DNA from 4 places in the Sinomonas flava genome. Region 2 is predicted to be linked to each of the others. Evidence: riboswitches for the same ligand, from Rfam matches in the RefSeq annotation. Region 2 holds a riboswitch; each other region holds the start of a gene.
What was found. A riboswitch is a leader RNA that binds a small molecule or an ion and turns the genes downstream of it on or off. The one in region 2 is predicted to bind S-adenosylmethionine.

Region 1 (4,202 bases), on a different contig from region 2:
CCCCCGTTTGCCCCGATGCCGGGCGACGATGTCCCGCAGGTCTCCCACCGTGCAGTGCGGCTCCTCGCGGCCCTCCAGCTCGGGATACGGGATCCGGACGCAGGCGTCACCCACGGCGACCAACTCATCCAGCGTGATCCGTTCAGCCAGGTCGAGCCAGGTCCGGGCAGGGCTCGTGACCGGGATGCCTCCGACGAGCATGGTCTCGCCGGGCAGGAGCTTCGCCCGGTGCACGACGACGTGCGGCCGCTTCAGGTGCGCTGCCCCCTCGGGCCGGATCACGTGGAAGACCTCGTCCTCACCCAGCCCCCGCTTCCGGGTTGGGAGGCCATGGAGCTCTGCGGCCGTCGCGTGGGAGGCCGCGCACTGCTCGTTGACCTCGACGAACGGGCGGACCCGCGCGCCCAAGGTGAGCGCCGCCGTCGTGCCCTGTCCCCTGATCCCGCGGCCCAGGGGCCGGAGGCTCCGGTGGCGCAGCCTGCCCTTGCTGACCCCGGCGTGGGCGGCCTCGGCCACCGTGAAGGGCCGTCCGGAGAGCTGCTGGGGGAGACGCCGCGGGGTCTTCATGCCCTCATGAGAGCAGAATCGGGACAAGGCGGCAGAAGTTATCCACACCCCCTCATCGACTGCTCCGCAAGTGTCGTTTTGAGGCCCCAGAACGACACTTACGGAGCAGTCGATGGACCGGGGAGGACGCCGAGGCGGGCCAGACGACGGCGCGCGGCCGCCTCACTCGGCGACATCGGGTCGAGGGCCCGACCCACGACGGCGAGGGTCGCCTTCGCGGCGCCCGTCACCGGGAGCGGCACCGGCCCGAGGCGGGGGCGCACGAGCCCCAGCAGGTCCAGGTGCCGCTGCGGCATCCCCGCGACCACCGCGTTGAACAGCACGGCGTAGCCCGGGCGCAGCAGCGGGTCGAGCGGCGGCCGGCGCAGGAACGAGACCACGTCGGCCAGGCGCGGTCCGCCGGCAAGCTGCCCGGCGGTGTCGTACGCCTCCATCCGTTCGACGAGGGCGGACGCGGTGCGCGGTGGGTCGGCCACCCCCATGAGCTCCCCGGCCACGGCCCACTCCCCCACGTAGCGGTCCGCGCCCCCGGGAACCGGCCCGGCAAGCGATTCGTACGCCCGCAGGAACGCGTCCGTGAAGGCGAGGTGGACCCACTCGGCCAGTGTGGAGTCATTGGCGGAGTAGTGCTCGTGCGTGCCGTGGCCCGTGACGAACTCCCCCTCCACGGGCACGTGCCGCTTACGCACCCACGCGCACGCACGGCGGGCGGCCGCGGTGTCCCCGTAGGTGACGGTGAAGATCCAGCGGATCGTGCCGGCGAGCCGCGCGAGGGGGTCGGCGCGGTAGTTCGAGTGCTCCACGACACCGGCGAGCACGCCCGGGTGCAGGGCCTGCGTGAGCAGGGCGCGGATGCCGGCGGCGATGGGCGTCATGCCCCCGTGGACGGCCCAGACCGCGGAGTCAGGCGCGAAGTACCCGGCGTCGTCGCCCTCTTCGAGGGCTTCCTCCCAGGCCAGGTTCCCCTCGGACTGGCCGGAGAAGGTCGTCAGGAGGCGGCGCCGCAGCGGGCCGATGAGCGTGTCGTTGAGACCGGTGGTCACTCATCCAGCGTACCGGCGGGTTGGCTGGCCGGGGCCCCCTCCGGTCAAGGGGAGCCGGGGCCCCGGCTGCCTGGCGCTGATGCGCCGTCGGTCTACTTTGCCCAGTACACGTGGTTGGTCAGGGGGACGAACTCCTCCGGATCCGAGACGCTGACCACCTCGCCGATCAGGATGACGTGGTCCCCCGCGTCCACCCGCTGCCAGAGGCGACACTCGAGGTGCGGGACGTCGTCGGCCACAATCGGCGAACCCAGCGTCCCGGGCTCCCAGGCCAGTCCCGCGAACTTGTCCGTCCCCTTCGCCGCGAACCGTGCCACGAGGTCCCGATGGGACTCGGACAGGATGTGCACGGCGTAGTTGTCGGTGCGGTTCCAGATCTCGAATGAGCTCGACTTCTTGTCCACCGCCCACGAGACGAGCGGCGGGTCGAGGCTGATCGACGTGAACGAGTTGCTCACGAGGCCTGCGATCGCGCCGCCGTCCGAGGTGGTGATGACGGCGATGCCCGTGGCCCAGTGCCCCATGGCGCGGCGCAGGTCCGCGCCCGTCACGAGGTCGAGGGGTGTCGCTGTCATGGGCTCCTCCAGCTAGTCGGCCGGACGCCCACGGTTCGCAGGCGCCGTACTTGCCGCGGATGGCCACCGCGGCCGGATCTTCATCTGGGGCACCCCACTACGGGAGAGGGTTGCCGCCCGGCCAGCCAGAGCTTCGCGCCGGGACTCTTGATCCTGTCCCTCACAGTACGGAAGGAATCCACCGGTCGTCCAACGTATCCGCGAGCGGTGGAAACACGCGGACACATTGTCATTTGTTACGCACGCCCCGACCTCTGGTTTTGCACGGCGGGCGTTCTTTACGTGAAATGTGAAGTGACCATCCCGAGCGGCCGAGAGATCTGGCTCCGTGACGCCGCAGCAACCATGGCCCCCGCAGGGGCCACAGGTGCTACCGCCAGAACCGATGGAGATGCACATGCCTTCTGCCCTGGCCCAGCCGACTTCCGAGGCCACCCACCGCGGTTCCGCCCTCGCCGCGCCCCGCGCCGCCTCGCTGGAGTTCCGCGGCGTCGCCCAGTCCTTCGCCGCCCGCCGAGGCCGGCACCCCGGGACGGGCGCGCACGACGGCGTGACCCACGTCCTGCGCGACGTCGACCTCGCGCTGGCCCCGGGTGAGATCGTGGCCCTGCTGGGCCCGAGCGGCTCGGGAAAGTCCACGCTGCTACGCATCGCCGCCGGACTCGACGCCCCCGCGACCGGGGAACTTCTCGTGGGCGGGGCGCCGAGCAGCGGCATCTCGCCCCTGTGCGCCGTTGGCTTCCAGGAGCCCCGGCTCCTGCCCTGGCTGAGCGTGCACGACAACGTCGCCCTGGGCCTGCCTAAGGGGACCGACAAGCGCGAGGGGCGCGCCGCCGTCGACCGCCTCCTGGCCCTCGTGGGCCTGACCCACTGCGCGGCGTACCGCCCGGGCGAGATCTCCGGCGGCATGGCCCAGCGGGCCTCGCTGGCCCGTGCCCTGGCCCGGCGCCCCGGGGTGCTGCTCCTGGACGAGCCGTTCGGCGCCCTCGATGCGCTCACCCGGCTGAAGATGCAGGACCTCCTCCTGCGCGTCCACGAGGCCGAGCCCACGACGGTGCTGCTCGTGACCCACGACGTCGACGAGGCGCTCCAGCTCGCCGACCGCGTCGTGGTGCTCGGCTCCGAGGACGGCGTGCCCGGCGCCACGATCCAGCACGTCCTGGACGTCCCGGGCGAGCGCCCACGCGACCGCGCCGACGCCGAGCTCGCCCGCCTCCGCGGCACCCTCCTGTCCACGCTCGGCGTGGACACGCACCACCACTGACTTTCCCCTGCAACTCCACCCGCACCCGCACCCGCAAGAAGAGGTTTCCCATGCCTGCCCTGCACTCGTCCCGTCGCTCCTTCCTTGCCCTCGGCCTCGGCGCCGCCGCCCTCGGTCTGAGCGCATGCGCCGGCGAGGGCTCCGGCGGCTCGGCGCCCGCTGCGAAGGCGGCCGGGACCCTGAACATCGACTGGGCCACGTACAACCCGCTGTCGGTCGTCATCAAGGAGAAGGGCTGGCTCGAGGAGGCCCTCAAGCCCTCGGGCGTCGGCGTCAACTGGGTCCAGTCCGCTGGCTCGAACAAGGCCAACGAAGCCCTCCGCGCCGGTGCCGTCGACGTGGGCTCCACCGCCGGCTCGGCCGCCCTCCTGGCCCGCGCGAACGGCTCGCCCATCAAGGCGATCAGCCTCTACTCCCAGCCGGAGTGGGCAGCGCTCGTGGTCGGCAAGGACTCGAAGATCTCCTCGGTGGCGGACCTCAAGGGCAGGCAGATCGCCGCGACGAAGGGCACCGACCCGTACTTCTTCCTGCTGCAGGCCCTCGAGGCCAACGGGCTCAAGCAGTCCGACGTGACGGTCCAGAACCTCCAGCACGCTGACGGCCGCACGGCGCTGGAGAACGGCTCGGTCGAGGCCTGGAGCGGCCTCGACCCGATCATGGCCGCCGCCGAGCAGAACGGCGCGAAGCTGCTCTACCGCAACATCGACTTCAACACGTACGGCTTCCTCAACGCCACCGAGTCGTTCCTCAAGG
Region 2 (4,202 bases):
GAACGGCGGCTCGTCGCCCCACCATCCGCGCCAGTCCGGATTGTCCGGGAACGTGTGCAGGCCGAACATCCCAGCGCCCATGATCTCGGCGCCGATGCCCTCGAAGTAGGCCGCCCCGTAGCGGTCGTCGACACCGGTGGTGCCCTCCCCGGAGCGGTCGCCGAGGACCCGCTCGCGGAACGTCCTGGTGCCGGTGTATGCGGCGACGAGGCGCGCCCAGTCCTCGCCCATCGGGTTCTCCGGCGTCTGGTCGGCGGTCGACGCGTAGCCGTCGAGGGAGATGTTGAGGTCGAGGCGAACGGCCATGTGTGGCTCCTTCGGGGGTGGGGGAGTGACGAGGCAGCGCGGCGACGCGGCCCCACCGCAGCCCCGGGGCCTTGTCATCCAGTGCCATTGTGCCGCTCGGGCTCCCGCTGGGCGAGGAGGCGCCCAGTCAGCGGACGATCTTGAAGTTGAACTCCGGCGTCCCAAGAGCGCCCCACAGGCGCAGCCACACGGGAAGGAGCATCTCGGTGCCGCGGGCCGTCGTGATGTCGCCGAGGTCGATGATGTCCTGGTGGCCCATCTCCGCCAGGAGCCCGGACACGGTGGCCTTCGCCGCGGCGTCGTTCCCGGAGACGAACACAGTGCTGGCCTCGCCCAGCTTGGCGGGGTCCGCCATGAGGGACGCGTTGAGCGTGTTGAGGGTCTTCACCACGAGCGCGTCGGGGTGTGCGCGCTGGATCTGCTCGCCGAGCGAGTCGGTGTCCTTCACGAACAGTGTCGGCGGCATGCCGGCGCTGAGGTCCAGCGGGTTCGCGATGTCGACGAGGACCTTGCCCGTGAGGTTCTCCTGGCCTGCCAGTGCGAGGACCTCGAGGGCTGCTCCGCCGCTGGTGGCGTTGATGGCGAGCTCGGCGGCCGAGGCGGCGTCGGTGAACGCGGCGAGCCCCACGGCCGGGTTCGCCGCAGCCCAGGCGGCGAACGCGTCGTCGCCGGTACGGGCGAGGGTCTCGTCCGGGTTGCGGGTGCCAATGGTGACGGCGTGGCCGAGCTCGGCGAGGCGGGCCGCGAGGGCGCGCCCGACCATGCCGGTGCCGAGTACTGCGATCTTCATGGTGCTCCTTCGAGTCGCCATCCGTTCGATGTGACGGATCGTTCCGTCTATTATTTGTGACGGATCGGTCCGTCTGTCAAGCTGGAAGGGCACGGACGGCACGAGGAGGAAGATCGCGGTGACGCGGCGGACGGCTGAAGAGAACAGGCGCAACATCCTGGAGGTGGCCACGCGCCTCTACTACCAGCAGGGGATCCGCGCGGTGGGCATGGACGCTGTCGTGAAGGAGTGCGGCGTTGGGAACGCCACGGTCTACCGGCAGTTCCCCACCAAGGACGCTCTGGCCACCGCCTATGTCCGAGGCGGTGCCGACGCGTGGTTCGAGCGCATGGAGCAGGCCGCGGCCGAGTATGTGGACCCCCGGCAGAAGCTCAGCGCAGTGTTCGAGGTCCTCGCGGAGGACACCGCTGGGGCGGGGTACCGGGGCTGCCCCATGCTGAACACGAATACCGAGTTCCCCGAGGGCGACCACCCTGCGCACCGTGTCGCCGTCGACCACAAGCAGAGGGTGCGTGACTGGCTCCGCACGCTTGCCGAGCAGGCAGGCGCCGAAGATCCCGGCCTCCTGGCCGAGGAATTGCTGATCGTGCTGAACGGCGCCTACGCCACCGCGGCGGTCCTCGATGGGCGCACGTACGGCAACCGCGCGCTCGGTCTGGCCCGGCGGCTCATCGACGAGGCCTGCCCGCAGCGCTGACGCGTATCCGGCGTGCAGGTCCCTGAGCTGACCGGAACACCGCCAAGCCGTCGTCGTGGATGTATGCCTTCGATACTCAGTCGTTTCGTCATCGAGGGTCATGTGGGCCGGAGGCAATGTGACCTTTTAGGGCGCGCTGTTGCCCACCGCGACGTCACGGGTCGTTGTTACGGAGATGGATAGACGGGACTGGTGGGGTTCCGTAGATTCGGGCCCAGGATCAAGAGTCCCGGCGTGAAGCTCTGGCTGGCCGGGCGGCAACCCTCTCCCGTAGTGGGGTGCCCCAGATGAAGATCCGGCCGCGGTGGCCATCCGCGGCAAGTACGGCGCCCGCGAACCGCGGGCGTCCGGGGGATTGGACCACCATGACTGTCACCATCGGGGAGCAGGCCGTCGGCGGCGCGGACGTGCCCCGCGCCATGGGGCACTGGGCCGCTGGCATCGCCGTCGTCCCCTTCGCCGCGGCGGCCGACGACGTCCCGCACCTCGAGTGTCGCCGCTGGCAGCGGGTGGACGCGGGGCACCGCCTCATCCTGACCGGGCAGGCTGTGGGCCCGTGGTGTCCGGGGAGTTTCCTTCCTCTGACCAACCACGAGTACCGGGCCAAGTAGCGCGCCCAGGTTCTTTCTCTTTTCTCCTTATCGCGCGCGGAGTGCCGCTGCGCCCATGAGGGCTGCCTCCGTGCGCCCAGAAACCCTAGGAAAACCCGATGAAAACACTTGCATCCATTGCCGGAGCCGCGCTGGCAGCCGTCCTCGCCGCGGCCGTTTCGGCCTGCTCAGGCCCTGCCGCCGCCACAGGCGCAGGTCAGGAGACCACCGAGCTGCGGTACCAGGGATCCGCGAACAACGTCACCCTCCCCGAACTCGCACAGGATCTCGGCTTCCTCGGCGACGTCAAGCTCGTCTGGGTGGGCAACACGACCAGCGGGCCCCAGGACATCCAGTCCGCCGCGACCGGCCAGACGGACTTCGGCGGCGCCTTCACCGGCGCCGTGGTCAAGCTCGCCGAAGCCGGCGCCCCCGTGAAGGCGGTCGTGAACTACTACGGCGAGGACGAGAAGACCTTCAACGGCTTCTACGTCAAGGACGACAGCCCGATCCGCACCGCCCGTGACCTCATCGGCAGGAAGGTCGCCGTCAACACTCTCGGGGCGCATTCCGAGGCCGTCCTCGACACTTGGCTCGAGAAGAACGGGCTGACCCCCGAGGAGATCAGGCAGGTTCAGCTGGTGGTCCTCCCACCCAACGACACTGAGGAAGCGGTCCGCCGCGGGCAGGTCGACGTCGGCGTGCTGGGGGGAGTCCTCCAGGACAACGCCGTCGCCGGAGGCGGCCTGCGTTCGCTCTTCAGCGACTACGCCCTGTTCGGGGCCTTCGCCGGAGGACAGTACGTCTTCCGCAGCGATTTCATCGCCAAGAACCCTGACACGGTGCGCGCGTTCACGACCGGCGTCGCCAAAGCCATCGAGTGGGAGCGCACCACTCCGCGGGAGACCGTGATCGAGCGCTTCACCCAGATCATCGAGAAGCGCAACCGCGGCGAGAGCACCAAGAACCTGAAGTACTGGAAGAGCGTGGGCGTACCCCGCGCCGGGATCATCACCGACACGGACTTCACCCGCTGGGACGCCTGGCTGAACAGGGCCGGGATCGTGGGTGGGCCCATCACGCCGTCCAAGTACTACACCAACGAATTCAACGATCTCGCGAAGGGATGACCATGACCCCTAAGATCAGCCTGCGCGGCGTCAGCCAGCACTTCCAGGTCCGCGGCGGAGGGACCCTGACGGCCCTCGACAGCCTCACCCTCGACGTCCAGGACGGCGAATTCCTCACCCTGGTCGGACCGAGCGGCTCCGGCAAGACCACCCTCCTGGATCTGCTTGCCGGCCTCACGAGACCCGCCTCGGGTGAAGTCCTCGTGGACGGCACGCCGATCACCGGCCCCGGGCGGGACCGGGCCGTCGTGTTCCAGCAGTACGCCCTCTTCCCCTGGCGCACTGCCTCCCAGAACGTCTCGATCGGACTCGAAGGGACAGGGCTGGGCAGGGGCGAACGGGCCGAGCGGGCCACCCACTACCTCGGCCTCGTCGGGCTCGCCGGCTTCGAGGACCGCTACCCCCACGAGCTCTCGGGCGGCATGAAGCAGCGCGTGGCGATTGCCCGCAGCCTCGCGTTCGAACCCGACATCCTCCTCATGGACGAGCCCTTCGCCGCGCTCGACGCCCAGACGCGCGAGCAGCTCCAGGGCGAGCTGCTCCGGATCTGGCGAGCCACCGGCAAGACGATCGTGTTCATCACCCACGGCATCGAGGAGGCGGTCTACCTCGGACAGCGGGTCGCCGTCCTCAGCTCCCGCCCGGGCCGCCTCAAGGCCCTGGTGGACATCCGCCTCCCGGACCACGAC
Region 3 (4,202 bases), on a different contig from region 2:
GGGGTCATATTTCTAGAGAGCGGATTCCTGTTCTTAGAGACATGACCCCTCAACCTCCGGACCGGGGCCTGAGAGGCTAGGGATGTGACCCCACAAGGAGGGGCTAGCTAGCCGGCGGAGGCCGGGACTGCGGCCGTCGCCTCGCCGATGCTGTGCAGCGCGACTGGGGAGACCCCGTTGACGAACCAATCCCCCAGCCCGCGCGCCTTGAACGCCACGGGATTGTGCGTCGCGACCGTGCGCGCGTTGCGCCAGTGGCGATCCAGCGCCTTGCCCCGGGACACCGCGGAGGCGCCGGCCGTGTCGAAGAGCTGCTGCGCGGCGTCGATGACCAGCGGCGGCACGGCCACCTGGGCGAGGTCGACGGCGACCGCTCCCCGCGCGTAGCGGTCCTCGGCGCTCGCGTCGGGGCCCAGCGCGAGGGCGTCATCGAGCTCGCGGGCGGCCGCCAGCACCGACGACTCCGCGGCGAACGACTTCGCGGCGAGCTGGCCTACGAGGTTCAGGATGAGTGGGTCCTCGCGGAACAGCTGGCCTGAGCCTGTGGAGAACGTCCGCGTCCGCTTCGCGACGAGCGACGACGCGTCGCGCACCACGGCCTTGCCGATCCCGGCGAGGACGGACAGGAGCATCAGCTGCAGGAACGCGGGCTCGTGGGTGGTGGACTCGGTGCGCGGCACGGTGTCCTCGGCAGGGATCGGGACCTCGCGGAACACCGCCGTCCCGGTGCCGGTCATCTGCTGGCCGAATCCGTCCCAGTCGTCGCGGATCTCGACGCCGGCGTGCCGGGTCGGGGCGATCGCGTACAGCCGCGAGCTCCCGCCCTCAGGGGACGCCATGACGGCCACGTAGTCGGCGAAGATCGTCCCGGTCGTGTAGTACTTCTCGCCGGTGAGGAGGTACCCGCCGCCGCCCGCGGGCACGAGCCTGGTCGCCACCGTGCCGAGGGCGTTGCCGGAGCGCTCGGTCGCGGCGTTGCCGAAGATCGCGCCGTCGACGACGCGGCCGAACCACCGCGCGCGGAAGGCCTCGTCCTGGAGCGAGATCGTCTCGACGAACGCGAAGTGGGAGCGCAGCAGGTGCGCCACCGACGAGTCCGCGGCGGCGAGGTCGACGAGCAGGCGCACGAGGGTCTCGACGGATACTCCGAAGCCGCCGTGCTCGGCCGGGACGCGGAGGCGGCCGAACCCGGCCTCCTTGAGCCACGTGACCTGCTCGAACGGCAGCGTCCGGCCCAGTTCGCGATCCAAGGCACCCTCGGCAATGCGATCGAAGACCGGTGCGAAGCGCTCGGCGAGCTCCGTGTACGAGGCGGGGCCCGGCGTCGTGCGTCCCATGTGTGCATCCCTCTCCGGCGGGCCATCGGCGGGCGCACGCCGTCGAACAGTATTCGGCGCCAGCAGGCCGAGCGCGAGTGTGACGAAATAATTTGCATCGTTACGCCCTTTCTCGGGAGAATCACACTGACCATCCCGAGCGGCCGAGAGATCTGGATCTGTGACGCCGCAGCAACCATTGCCCCCAAATGCCGGAACAACGGCCGGAGCCAAAGGTGCTACTGCCAGAAGCGATGGTGAGCGATCAGGCACATCCTGCGCTGCACGTCGCGCCCGAGTTCCAAGGAGCGCAGCATGACCAACCACCGCATCGACTTCGAGACCCCGCTGAAGTTCGCGTACTGGGTGCCCAACGTCTCGGGCGGCCTCGTCGTCTCGACCATCGAGCAGCGCACCAACTGGGAGTTCGAGTACAACAAGAAGCTCGCCCGCATCGCGGAGGACTCCGGCTTCGAGTACGCCCTGACCCAGACCCGCTACGCCGCGAGCTACGGCGCGGACAAGCAGCACGAGGCGACCTCGTTCAGCCTCGCCCTCCTCGGCGCGACCGACCGGCTCAAGGTCATCTCCGCCGTACACCCCGGCATGTGGCACCCGGGTGTCCTCGCCAAGTTCATCATCACCGCGGACCACCTCTCCGGAGGTCGCGCGGCCGTGAACATCGTCTCCGGCTGGCTCAAGGACGAGTTCGTGAACTTCGGCCTGCCGTGGCTCGAGCACGACGAGCGCTACGTGCGCACCGAAGAGTTCATCAACGTGCTCCGCGGCCTGTGGACCCAGAAGGGCTACTCGCAGTCCGGCACGTACTACAACATCAAGGACTTCACCCTCAGCCCGGCCCCGCTGGACATCCCCGGCCGCGCGCACCCCGAGATCTTCTTCGGCGGCAATTCGACGGCCGCGCAGGCCGCCGCGGGCCGCACCGCGGACTGGTACTTCTCCAACGGCCGCGACCTCGAGCCGTTCAAGGACAACATCCGCGGCGTCCTGGCCGCCGCGCAGGACGGCCGGACCGCCCCGAACCCGCCGAAGTTCGGCCTCAACGGCTTCGTGATTGCCCGCGAGAGCGAGAAGGAGGCGCAGGAGACCCTGCGCGAGATCATCGCCAAGGCGCACAAGCCGGCCGTCGAGGGCTTCGCCGCCGCCGTCAAGGAGGCCGGCCAGTCCACGAAGGACGGCAAGGGAATGTGGGAGGACTCGACCTTCGAGGACCTCGTCCAGTACAACGACGGCTTCCGCACCAAGCTCATCGGCACCCCGGAGCAGATTGCCGAGCGGATGGTCGAGTACAAGAAGATCGGCGTAAACCTGTTCCTCACCGGCTACCTGCACTTCCAGGAGGAGGTCGAGGCGTTCGGCCGCGATGTCCTCCCGATCGTCCGCGAGCTCGAGGCGGACCTGGCCCGGAAGAACGGCACGGAGCTGCGCACGGACCTGCTCCCGGTGACCGGATTCCAGGCTGCCGGGGCGAACGCCTGATGGCCGAGCGCCAGTTCGGGTTCCGCACCCGCGCCCTGCACGCCGGCGGCACGCCCGACGCCGAGCACGGCGCCCGGGCGGTGCCGATCTACCAGTCCACGTCGTTCGTGTTCAAGGACTCGGACGACGCCGCGAACCTCTTCGCGCTGCAGAAGTACGGCAACATCTACTCCCGCATCGGCAACCCCACGGTCGCGGCGTTCGAGGAGCGCATCGCGTCCCTCGAGGGCGGCCTCGGAGCGGTCGCTACGAGCTCGGGCATGGCCGCGGAGTTCATCACGTTCGCCGCACTCACCCAGGCCGGGGACCACATCGTCGCCTCCTCCAAGCTCTACGGCGGCACGATCACGCAGCTCGACGTGACCCTGCGCCGCTTCGGGGTCGAGACGACGTTCGTGGATTCGACCGACCCGGCCGCGTTCAAGTCGGCCCTGCGCGAGAACACCAAGGCCGTCTACACCGAGGTAGTGGCCAACCCCTCCGGCGACATCGCCGACGTCGCCGGCCTGGCCGCCGTCGCCCACGAGCACGGCATCCCGCTCGTGGTGGACTCCACGCTGACGCCGCCGTACATTTTCCGGCCGATCGAGCACGGCGCGGACATCGTGATCCACTCGGCCACGAAGTTCCTCGGCGGCCACGGCACGACCCTGGGCGGCGTCGTCGTCGAGTCCGGCACGTTCAACTGGGCCAACGGCAAGTTCCCCTCCATGACCGAGCCCGTGCCGAGCTACGGCAACGTCACGTGGTGGGGCAACTTCGGCGAGTACGGCTTCCTCATGAAGCTGCGCTCCGAGCAGCTGCGCGACATCGGCCCGTCCCTGTCGCCGCAGTCCGCGTTCCAGCTCCTGCAGGGCGTCGAGACGCTCCCGCAGCGCATGGACGCGCACCTCGCCAACGCCAAGGCGGTCGCGGAGTGGCTCGAGGCCGATCCGCGCGTGACCTACGTGAACTACGCGGGCCTGCCCTCGCACCCGCAGTACGAGTTCGCCCAGGGCATCCTGCCGCTCGGCGTGGGCTCGGTGTTCAGCTTCGGTGTGAGGGGCGGCCGCGAGGCCGGGTCCCGCTTCATCGAGGCCCTTCAGCTCGCGTCGCACCTGGCCAACATCGGCGACGCCCGCACGCTCGTGCTGCACCCGGCCTCGACCACGCACCAGCAGCTCTCCGCCGAGCAGCTCGTCGCGGCGGGCGTGCCGGGTGACCTCATCCGCTTCTCGGTGGGGCTCGAGGACGTCGAGGACATCATCTGGGACCTCGACCAGGCGTTGGCCGCAAGCCAGGAAGCGGACGAGCTTGAGGAAGAGTTCGCTGCACCGACGTACGACGGCGAGGCGTGCTCCCTGCCGCTGAAGGGAGCCGCCAAGTGAGCGCGACCGTTGAGACCGC
Region 4 (4,202 bases), on a different contig from region 2:
AACTCGACGGGCACGTGACGGTGCTGCTCGGCCATTCGGGTGTGGGCAAGTCGACCATGGTCAACGCGCTCACCGGCGCTGACCGGGCCACCGGAGGCGTGAACGCCGTGACCGGGCGCGGGCGGCACACCTCGTCGTCGGCGCTTGCCCTCCGCCTCTCCGAGGCCCCGCCGGGGAGCTGGATCATCGACACCCCGGGGATTCGGTCGTTCGGCCTCGCGCACGTGGACCCGGACCGGATCCTGCGCGCCTTCGCCGACCTCGAGCCCGGCACCGCGGCGTGCGAGCGGGGCTGCCGCCACGACGCCGCGGCTGTCGGCTGCGGGCTCGACGCGTGGGTCGCCGAGGGCAATGCGGGCGACGCCGGTCCGGCCCGCCTCGCGTCGCTGCGCCGTCTGCTCGGCAGCGGCTCGCGCGAGGAGGCGCAGGACGCCAAGGAGCTCGGCGCGTAGCGGGCCCCCTCTTCCAGGCGGAGCCTCCCGCTCCGGCAGGGCGCGAAGCGATAGCGTGGGGTCCATGACGCAAGCGCCCGAGACGTACAACGACGACCTCCGGCTGGCCCACGTGCTGGCGGACTCGGTCGATGCCCAGACCATGGAGCGGTTCAAGGCCCTCGACCTCAAGGTCGAGACGAAGCCCGACCTCACGCCGGTGACGGACGCGGACCGGGCGGCGGAGGAGGCCATCCGCGGCCAGCTTGCCCGCTCCAGGCCTCGGGACGCCGTGGTCGGCGAGGAGTTCGGCACGACGGGGCACGGGGCGCGGCGGTGGATCATCGACCCGATCGACGGCACGAAGAACTTTGTCCGCGGCGTGCCCGTGTGGGCCACCCTCATCGCCCTGGCGGACGGCGACGAGATCGTCATGGGCGTGGTGAGCGCGCCAGCCCTCGGCCGCCGGTGGTGGGCGGTGAAGGGAGCCGGCGCCTATACCGGCCGCTCGCTCGCCTCGGCGACGCGGCTGAAGGTCTCCAATGTGGCGCGGCTCGAGGACGCCTCGCTCTCGTACTCCTCGCTCTCGGGATGGAAGGAGCGCGGGAGCCTCGACGGCTTCATCGGCCTCACCGAGGACGTGTGGAGGACGCGAGCGTACGGGGACTTCTGGTCGTACTGCCTCGTCGCGGAGGGAGCTGTCGACATCGCCACCGAGCCCGAGCTCGCCCTGTACGACATGGCGGCCCTGGTCCCGATCGTGAAGGAGGCGGGCGGGCGCTTCACGTCCCTGGACGGGGAGGACGGCCCGTGGGGCGGGAACGCCCTCGCGACCAACGGGATCCTCCACTCGGAGGTCCTCGGTCGTCTCCACGCCGAGCGCGAGCCGGTCTCGGAGGCGCCCTGACACGCGCTGTCACAATGCGACACGCTCGACGGCCACGGATGCACCCTCCGCACCCCGTGGCCTAGTCTCGTGGACAGGTCACGAGTGCCAGCGCTAAACCCCGGTTTGCTGGCCGGCAACCCTCCCACCGCGGCGGGGTGCCCCGGGTGACGACCAGGCCGGTCCGGAGCGGACCCGGCAAGCGCGGACCCGCCACGGGTCCCTCACGGTCACGAGGAATGCCGATGAGCCCTGTCCCGCCCTCCCTGCTGCCCGCCGTCGACACAGCCGTCGGCACCAGCGCCGCCCCGCCCCACCGGTACGCCGACGCGCTCGAGCCGCTGCTCGCCGTCGTGGGCGCCGACCTGCGGGCGCCGTTGGTGGGCGGGGACGAGGTCCGGTACGCCAATCTCGACTATGCGGCCTCCGCCCCGTCGCTCGCTGCCGTTGCCGACCATCTCACCGACGTACTGCCGTTCTACGCGAGCGTCCACCGGGGTGCGGGGTATGCCTCGCAGATCAGCACGAGCCTGTATGAGAACGCCCGCGGGACCGTCCGCAGGTTCGTCCGGGCCCGGCCCGACGACGCGGTGGTGTTCACGCGCAACACGACGGACTCCCTCAACCTTCTGGCAGGATGCGTCCCGGCCGGGAGCGAGGTCCTGTACCTGGACATCGAGCACCATGCAAACCTCCTGCCCTGGCAGGCGCGCCCGCACCGCAGCGTCGTCGCGGCGCCCAGCCTGGCCGAGACGCTCGAGCGGGTCCGGATCTCGCTGTCCGACGGCGGCGTGGGCCTCCTCGCCGTCACGGGCGCCTCCAATGTCACGGGCGAGGTCCTCCCCATCGCCGAACTAGCCGCGATCGCGCACGAGCACGGTGCCCGGATCGTCGTCGACGCGGCCCAGCTGGCTCCGCACCGCCGGATCGACATGGCTGCCGCAGGAACATCCGGGGAGATCGACTACCTCGCGTTCTCCGGCCACAAGCTCTACGCGCCGTTCGGCAGCGGCGTCCTCGTGGGCCGCGCCGACTGGCTCGACGCCGGCACTCCCCACCTTGCCGGAGGCGGCGCCGTGCGGGAGGTGCGCCTCGACGCGGTCACCTGGGCGGACGGTCCGGCCCGGCACGAGGCCGGCTCCCCCAACGTCCTCGGGGCGGCCACCCTCGCCCGGGCGGCCGAGGTCCTCGGCTCCCTCGACGAGGCCGCGTGGCAGCGGCACGAACAGCAGCTGCGTGCCGCGCTCCTGGAGGGGCTCGCGGAGATCGACGGCGTCACCGTCCACCGGCTGTTCGACGACTCCAAGGAGGCGATCGGCGTCGTGAACTTCTCGGTGGCCGGGCACGACGCCGGGCTGGTGGCCGCCTGCCTCTCGGCAGAGCACGGCGTGGGGCTGCGCGACGGCCGGTTCTGCGCGCACCCGCTCCTGAAGCGCCTCGGCCTGCCGTCGGGCTCGCTGCGCGCGAGCTTCGGGGTCGGGTCCCGGCTGGAGGACGTCGAGCGCCTTGTGGCGGGAGTGCGAGGGCTCGTCGAGGACGGGCTCGGGATCGACTACGCGGTCGACGCCGGCCGGTGGGTGCCCGCCCACGACTCGCGGCCCTTCCCCGCATGGGCCCCCAACACTCCAGGCACCGCGGGCGCAGCCCCCTGTCTCACGGACTCCTGACTTCCACGGCGGCGCCGCTTCGCACGCCGGAATAGAGTGGGCTCGGCAGTCCACGAGGGAGGCAGGGAATGGCACGCGGCGGGCCGAAGCTGGACGACGCACGACGGCGCGAGCTCGCCAGCGCGTTCGAGGCCGGCGGGGCGCACTACGAGAGGGTCCGGCCCGGGTACCCGGCGGAGACGGTCGCGTGGCTCGTCCCCGACGGCGCGGAGACCGCCGTCGACCTCGGGGCCGGCACGGGCAAGTTCACGGGCCTCCTAGCCCGGCATGGGCTCGGGGTCACCGCGGTGGACCCGTCCGCGGACATGCTCGCCGAACTGGGCCGCCGATACGCGGGCGTGCACTGCATCGTCGCGCCTGCCGAGTCGACGGGTCTTCCCGACGGCTGTGCGGACCTCGTCGTCGCCGCCCAGGCCTGGCACTGGTTCGACCCCGAGGCTGCCACGCGGGAGGCCGTGCGGCTCCTGCGCCCCGGGGGACGGGTCGGCCTCATCTGGAACCAGCTCGACACAACGGTGCCGTGGGTCCACCGGCTCTCCCGCATCATGCACGCCGGCGACGTCCACAAGCCCGGCTACCACCCGCCGTCGGGCCCCGAGCTCACCGGCTGGGAGTCTGCTGTCATCCGGTGGGAGGACCCCATCACGCCGGAGGGCATCGTGGACCTCACGAAGTCGCGCAGCTACTACCTCCGTGCCGACGCGCGGCACCGCGCCAAAGTCGAGTCGAACCTCGCGTGGTACCTCCACGAGCACCTCGGGCACGCTCCCGGCGAAGCCCTCGCACTCCCCTACCTGACGCAAGTCTGGCGGGCCGTCCCTTCCGTCTCCTAGGAACGGGCCGGTCGCGGCCACCTTGCCGTCCTCCCCCGGCGGCGCCTACAGTTTAGGCAGACCGAAAAACGGGTCTCCGGTGCGGCGAACAGCCCCGGGAGCGCGCAGCAGAGAGGCTGAAGGGTGAGCAGGACCTTGAAGGCGACCGAGCGGACCCCGGGGTCGCGCTCCCGGTGGATCATGCTCCTGGGAACTCTGGGGCCGGCGTTTGTCGCCTCCGTCGCCTACGTCGACCCTGGGAACGTCGCGGCGAACCTGACTGCAGGGGCGCGCTACAGCTATCTGCTCGTGTGGGTCCTCGTCATCGCGAACGCCATGGCCATGCTCATCCAGTACCAGTCCGCCAAGCTCGGAGTCGTCACCGGGCGCACCATGCCGGAGATCC

Region 1: it holds a riboswitch for S-adenosylmethionine, as region 2 does, so the genes downstream of both, ABD298_RS13775 (ABC transporter ATP-binding protein) here and ABD298_RS18020 (hypothetical protein) in region 2, are expected to answer to the same signal.
Region 3: it holds a riboswitch for S-adenosylmethionine, as region 2 does, so the genes downstream of both, sfnG (dimethylsulfone monooxygenase SfnG) here and ABD298_RS18020 (hypothetical protein) in region 2, are expected to answer to the same signal.
Region 4: it holds a riboswitch for S-adenosylmethionine, as region 2 does, so the genes downstream of both, ABD298_RS04745 (aminotransferase class V-fold PLP-dependent enzyme) here and ABD298_RS18020 (hypothetical protein) in region 2, are expected to answer to the same signal.

What each region holds. Positions count from the first base shown of each region.
Region 1 is NZ_BAAAQW010000007.1:98,119-102,320, forward strand. Features, by position in the region: gene ABD298_RS13760 (hypothetical protein) at 1-567, opposite strand, end outside; gene ABD298_RS13765 (oxygenase MpaB family protein) at 666-1,610, opposite strand; gene ABD298_RS13770 (flavin reductase family protein) at 1,703-2,185, opposite strand; SAM riboswitch class IV at 2,227-2,338, opposite strand; SAM riboswitch class I at 2,481-2,577, shown strand; gene ABD298_RS13775 (ABC transporter ATP-binding protein) at 2,583-3,449, shown strand; gene ABD298_RS13780 (aliphatic sulfonate ABC transporter substrate-binding protein) at 3,500-4,202, shown strand, end outside.
Region 2 is NZ_BAAAQW010000014.1:112,217-116,418, reverse strand. Features, by position in the region: gene ABD298_RS18035 (dihydrofolate reductase family protein) at 1-306, opposite strand, end outside; gene ABD298_RS18030 (NADPH-dependent F420 reductase) at 434-1,096, opposite strand; gene ABD298_RS18025 (TetR/AcrR family transcriptional regulator) at 1,215-1,793, shown strand; SAM riboswitch class IV at 2,012-2,123, shown strand; gene ABD298_RS18020 (hypothetical protein) at 2,159-2,404, shown strand; gene ABD298_RS18015 (ABC transporter substrate-binding protein) at 2,503-3,513, shown strand; gene ABD298_RS18010 (ABC transporter ATP-binding protein) at 3,516-4,202, shown strand, end outside.
Region 3 is NZ_BAAAQW010000001.1:164,067-168,268, reverse strand. Features, by position in the region: gene ABD298_RS00845 (acyl-CoA dehydrogenase family protein) at 108-1,337, opposite strand; SAM riboswitch class I at 1,465-1,577, shown strand; gene sfnG (dimethylsulfone monooxygenase SfnG) at 1,632-2,816, shown strand; gene ABD298_RS00835 (O-acetylhomoserine aminocarboxypropyltransferase/cysteine synthase family protein) at 2,816-4,183, shown strand; gene ABD298_RS00830 (CoA-binding protein) at 4,180-4,202, shown strand, end outside.
Region 4 is NZ_BAAAQW010000003.1:438,032-442,233, forward strand. Features, by position in the region: gene rsgA (ribosome small subunit-dependent GTPase A) at 1-452, shown strand, start outside; gene hisN (histidinol-phosphatase) at 517-1,338, shown strand; SAM riboswitch class IV at 1,415-1,528, shown strand; gene ABD298_RS04745 (aminotransferase class V-fold PLP-dependent enzyme) at 1,563-2,984, shown strand; gene ABD298_RS04750 (class I SAM-dependent methyltransferase) at 3,053-3,817, shown strand; gene ABD298_RS04755 (Nramp family divalent metal transporter) at 3,941-4,202, shown strand, end outside.